Regions from separate parts of the Colwellia asteriadis genome, predicted to be linked through region 1. Evidence: predicted binding sites of a transcription regulator. Region 1 holds the regulator's gene; the other holds the start of a gene.
What was found. The regulator LexA, encoded in region 1, represses DNA repair genes until DNA is damaged. The targets are predictions, from matches to a motif close to TACTGTATNNNNATACAGTA.

Region 1 (3,218 bases):
TGCAATGAACTACGCTAAGCATTTAAGTAAGATATTAATAGATAGATAAATAGCCAAACAGCTTTAGCTAAAGAGTAATTAATGACCGTTGTTATTGATATAACAAGTAAATTAGCTTAATGTGTCATAAAGACATAAAGAGTCGTTCACATGAACCCAAAAATGACCCCCTACAATATAAATGAATTCAAAAATCCACTGTTTACGGTAGATAGTGTGTTATTCACTGTTGAGCATAATTGTTTAAAAGTACTGCTGGTTAAACGTGCAAATGAGCCTTTTCTTGGTAGCTGGGGGCTTCCAGGTGGATTTGTTAATGTTGACGCAGATGCCACAACCGATATTACAGCCTTAAGAAACCTCAAAGAAAAAACTAACGTTGCGCCGCAATATTTAGAGCAATTACAAACATTTTCAAACACTAGCCGTGACCCTAGAGGCTTTAGCGTTACCTTAGTTTACTTTGCCTTAATCGCTGCACAACAAGTTTCATCACACATTGCAACCATCGACGAAGTGCAATGGGTAGAGCTTGATAAGCTAAACAGTTTATCAATGGCATTTGATCATAAAATGATTATTGAGCACGCCAAGCAACGCTTACAGCAAAAAGCACTTTATTCGATGGTACCTGTGTATTGTTTACCCGAGTATTTCACTGTCGGTCAGCTAAAATCTGTAATTGAAACCATCATAGGCAAAACCATACAACGCAAAAGTCTTATTCGACGTATTGAGGCTGCCAATATGTTTGAAGCTATTGACGAAAAGGTTAAGTCGGGTGGGCGATTAGCGCAACAATACAAAGTAAAATCGGGTGTTGATATTGTTCATTTTGAACGTAATTTAAGTGTTTAAGCATAAAAGTTAGTTTACAAGGGTATCTTAGCATTAGCTGATCGTCTGTAACATGAGCAATAGCTTTATTAACTGACACCTATTTGCAAAAACTTTCGCTGAATTTCAAACCAACAAAAATCAGTAAAAAACATACAGTACTTGCCTTTAAATACAGCCTGTATATACTAACAGTAACACTGTGTAAATTTACAGGCTAAATAATAATGAATTCGATACTCGATTTACCTTCGTTGACTAAAAGACAGCAACAAATATTAGACCTAATTAAAGATAAAATTGCTGATACTGGTATGCCACCTACTCGGGCTGAAATAGCGACTTTTTTTGGTTTTAAATCAGCTAATGCTGCCGAAGAGCATTTAAAAGCCCTTGCAAAGAAAGGTTACATTGAAATGTTAGCAGGTACCTCTCGTGGTATCCGTTTAACAGAAGAAATTATGGAAGAAGCGGGTTTACCACTTATTGGCCGTGTTGCCGCAGGCGAGCCTATTTTAGCGCAAGAGCATGTTGAAGATCATTACAAAATGGATGGTAGCCTTTTTCATCCGCCCGCCAATTACTTACTACGTGTTAACGGCGAAAGCATGAAAGATATTGGTATTTTAGATGGTGATTTACTAGCGGTTCACCAAACAACTGACGTGCAAAATGGTCAAGTTGTTGTTGCTCGTGTTGAGGATGATGTTACCGTTAAGCGCTTTAAGCGCGAGGGTAATATTGTTTATTTGCATGCTGAAAATGAAGATTTCTCCCCGATTAAAGTTGATTTAACACAACAGCAATTTAGTATTGAAGGTTTAGCTGTTGGTGTAATACGCAACGGTAACTGGATGTAACTCTAGTTTATAAAAACCGCACCACTATTAATAAAGAGCCAGTAAATAAATTTCAATAAATTCTTTTGATCTTTATTTACTGGCTCTTTAGTTTATTAAACCTCCGCTCAAACCTCGTACCTCCTACTAATGAAGACTATTTAGAGTTAACACTCTATTGAATTAAATGGTTTTTTTTCAATTCCTGTTCTATAAATTATATTGACCTACAATCAAATGTAGCGTATTCATAATACAAATAACGCATAAAAAACGAACAAAAAGAATAAGACGTTAATGCGCTAATACTCTCTCATCGAAGATTGTTATTATCAGCTCTCGTCACTAGCTAGTTTATAAAATAATAATAAAACTAACAGATATTCAGTTCAGTGGGCCGTGATTTACATTGCTGCAATTCTGTTTTCTATGCATTAGAAAGGAGATGTCGAGTGAGCAGACGTAACCTAGCTTGGCTACTATGGCTAAGTGTATTTAGTAATTCAACATGGGCAAACAGTAAGCTTAATTTAACCCAAGGTGTTACCGAAATAAGTAGAGAAGTATATGATTTACATATGCTTGTGCTCTATATTTGTACCGCTATTGGCGTTATAGTTTTTGGCATTATGTTCTGGTCTATCGCGTTTCACCGAAAATCTAAAGGTGCAAAGCCTGCAGACTTCCATGAAAGTACTAAAGTAGAAATTCTCTGGACCGCTATCCCTATTGTTATTCTTATTGCTATGGCAATTCCCGCAACTAAAACACTTATCGCTATGGAAAATAACGATAATTCTGACGTTACTATTCAAATTACCGGTTCACAATGGAAATGGCATTATAAATACTTTGATCAAGATATTGAGTTTTATTCTGTGTTATCGACGCCTCGTGAGCAATATGAAAACCATCAAGGCGAATCTGATAAAAGTGAAAATTATTTATTAGAAGTTGATAAACACCTTGTTATTCCCGCCAACCAAAAAGTACGTTTTTTAATTACCTCTGACGATGTTATTCATTCATGGTGGGTGCCTGCATTCGCAGTTAAACAAGATGCCAACCCTGGTTTTATTAATGAAGCATGGACCAAAGTCGACGAGCCAGGTATTTATCGTGGTCAGTGTGCCGAATTATGCGGTAAGGATCATGGGTTTATGCCCATTGTTGTTGAGGTAAAGTCTGTTGAAGATTACCAATTATGGCTTGATGAGCAGCACGAGTTAATAGCGCAAGCAGCTGATGCTGAAAAAGCCTCACTAAGCGCAGAAGCTTCAATGGATGAATTAATGGCCTTAGGTGAGAAAACCTATGTCGCTTATTGTGCAGCATGTCATCAAGTATCGGGAGCAGGTTTACCTCCTGCTTTTCCTGCTCTTAAAAATAGCCCCATTGCGACTGGCGATGTTAATACGCACATTCAAATAGTCTTTAATGGTAAAGCCGGTACTGGCATGCAAGGTTACGGTAAACAATTAAGTTTGAAAGAAATCGCTGCTGTTGTCACCTATGAGCGCAACGCTTGGGGTAACAATACTG
Region 2 (3,218 bases), on a different contig from region 1:
CGTTAATCAGTCATTTACATAGTGAATGGCTGAGCGACTACAGCTTATTGTTTTTGTGTGATTAAACTATAACAACTCAAACTCTATTTGCTGCTGCTCTTGTTGAATACTATCCCCTAAGCCAATATGAACGCCTAACAAACGTACCGCTTTGCCCTGACCTCTTGCCAGCCCTTCTTCCAGTAAAGTTTTAAAAACTAATTCATCAAATTGGTGAAACTTAAATTCTTTCGTCGTTTGGTGAAAATCTTTAAACTTAACCTTAACTCCCAGTTTACTAATGTTTCTTGTTAATAAATATTTCTCTGCTCTAAGCTTAAGCTCAGGAATTAATTTATTGTTCATGTAATGATTTAGCGTTTTAACATCATGAATATCATCCGCAAAAGTTCTTTCAACGCCAACGGACTTTCTTACCCTAGTGGTTTCTACTGCACGATTATCTCGACCATGACATTTATGCCAGAGTGAGTGCCCTAATTTACCAAATTTTTGAATAAGGCTTGCTTCATCTAACGCTTTTACATCACGCCCTAAAGTTAAACCACTTAACTTTAGTTTTTCTGCGCTCACTTTACCAACACCTGGAATTTTTTTGAGGGGCATATTATCGATAAAGCCATCAACTTGCGCAGGCGTAATAACATACTGTCCGTTTGGCTTATTTAAATCAGAGGCTATTTTAGCGAGAAACTTAATAGGAGCAATACCGGCAGATGCCGTTAGCTGTAATTCAGTAAAAATAGCAAGGCGAATATCATTAGCAATAAGTGTCGCTGAGCCATTAAAGTGCTTGCAGTGGGTTACATCAAGGTAAGCTTCGTCTAGCGACAGCGGCTCAATTAATGAAGTGTAGCGAGCAAATATCTCTCTGATTTTAGAGGAGACTTCTTGATAAACTTTCATACGCCCGTGAACAATAACAAGTTCAGGGCAAAGCTGCTTTGCTTTACTTGCAGGTAATGCTGAACGAACACCGTATTGTCTTGCTAAATAATTACACGTAGATAAAACACTACGTGGTCCATCTCCACCAACAGCTAAAGGGATATTTCTATATTCAGGGAAATCCCGCATTTCAACAGCGGCATAAAAGCAATCCATGTCAATATGAATAATTTTACGCTGACTTGTCATTTTACGCACTCGATAACTGTATATAAAGACAGTATAGTTAAGTACCTAAAAATGACAAGTAAAAATAGTACAAGGTATAAATGAAGTTAAAACTTTATTTAACGAGAAGAGTATAGCTTGATTACTCTTTGGCATTGGATCTAGCGGGTTAGTTATAGATGAGTGTACTACCTCACTCCTAGGTTAGTTAACCTCGCAATGTAATAGTAGTGCTCTGCGCGGGTCCCATAATAATTTTTTCTTATAGAATAAAAAAACGTGAATAAATTAGATCTTGATGGGCATTACCCCTGGTAGATCAATTTACTCACGTTGTCGTTATGCGCAATATACAGCGTATTATAATAAGCCGCTTAGCTGCACTTAATAGAGACTCAAAGCGTTACTCAACCAAGCTATCTATCACTAATGAAATAGTGCCTGTACTATTAACAGCAACGTCTTTTTTCTCTGCTTTATAATCACCCGGCTTTATGCCAACGCCGCCTAACTTAGATGCTATTGCAAATAAATTTACTTGCTCAACACTGCCTAAGGTATTCGCGCTGCTCATTGCTTGCGAGTTATTAAGCACGATAACCGTTGGCAAGTCACTTAACTTAATTTTAACTGCCGCTAATGGCATACGCTGACCCGTAGTTGGTATCGCATAAACAAATACTACGCGATCTTCACCTTGGGCAAGCTTAGCTGAAATATTTTCAGATAAACTCACCGATACATTCAACTGTGGTCCGTCTGCTGAATCAAGCTTTGAGCTTGGGCTATCATTACTTTTATCGCCACTATCAGCTTGTGAGCTACCTGATAGCCCCATACGGTTATTAGCCTCAGCTACCGCTTCTTTTAATGCCGCAATATTAACGCCTTGCTTATTAGCATCAATAACACGCTGCCAATGGCTAATTGCTTGCGGGTAATTTTCACCTAAGAAATTATGCATACCAAGTAATATATTGGTTGAAGCGTCGTTAGCATCTAAAGCTAATGATTTATCAATATAATGCTGCACTATTTCATTAATCTGTTGATCATTTTTATAATAATGTGCCTGAGCAATCGCTCCCAGTAAATCAGCATGCTCTCCTTCAATACGAATGACTTGCTCAAATGATTTAATTGCCGCATCAAACTCACCAACAACGACAAAGGTTTGCCCTAAGTTATACCAAGCTTCAGCATCATCTGCATTTTCTTGGGTACGCTGCTGTAATTTTTTAATATAAGCGACCGTTTCTTTTTGGCGTTGTGCTTGTAGTTGCTCAGCGCTCATACCTTGATGAGCATCATTAATCGCAGGTTGGGTTATTTGCTCTAAGTGACCGTGCTTTAAATAAAATCCAACCGTAAAGGTAAGAATGAACACGCTCAATGCTATAGGCCAGATCACCGAAAAGTTTTTTTCTTTTCCGGTGGCAATATCAGCACTAGTTTCGCTTGCTTCAATGTCTTGTAACAAGCTACTGTCAAGCTCAGCTAGTAGATATTGATAGTTTTCATCATCAATACCGCCGTCTTGAAAGTCTTTTTCTATTTCTTTTTTATGCTCATGATATAAACGTACATTGGTTTCATCACGCACATTAGCGTTGTCGGTATTTTTTTGTTTGGTTTGCTTAAAAAACGGTAACCAAACCACCAGTAACAATAAGGCGAATAGTGCCAAAAGGATTAAAGCTAATTCCATAATATTTTCTACTTATTTTAATAGGTGCTGGGTTATTTTTTAAGAAAGCGTTTGAGTTTGTCTTGCTGTTCAGCATTGAGTTGTATATCTTTCTCTGCCACAGGCTTTCTTCTAACAATAACAGTGACAACAATTGCGCCAAACAATATTAATACCGCGGGTCCAAACCATAGAACATAAGTTAACTGTGAAACACGAGGGCGATATAAAACAAATTCCCCGTAACGTTTCACCATAAAGTCAACAATTTCAATATCGGCCTTACCTTGCATCAACAATTCATACACTTCATTACGTAAATCAGCAGCAATGGGTGAGTTAGAGTCAGCTAAGTTTTGATTTTGACATTTAGGGCAGCGTAACTCTTTGGTAAGTGCTTGAAAGCGTATTTTAG

Region 2: a site for LexA is predicted at 1,152-1,171, ahead of dinB (DNA polymerase IV). Genes of this name have one in related genera too.

Annotation. Positions count from the first base shown of each region.
Region 1 covers NZ_BAAAFA010000006.1:114,851-118,068, forward strand. The annotation lists gene ABD005_RS09910 (NUDIX hydrolase) at 151-858, shown strand; gene lexA (transcriptional repressor LexA) at 1,065-1,697, shown strand; gene coxB (cytochrome c oxidase subunit II) at 2,129-3,218, shown strand, end outside.
Region 2 covers NZ_BAAAFA010000003.1:6,806-10,023, forward strand. The annotation lists gene dinB (DNA polymerase IV) at 67-1,137, opposite strand; gene ccmI (c-type cytochrome biogenesis protein CcmI) at 1,520-2,824, opposite strand; gene ABD005_RS04925 (cytochrome c-type biogenesis protein) at 2,857-3,218, opposite strand, start outside.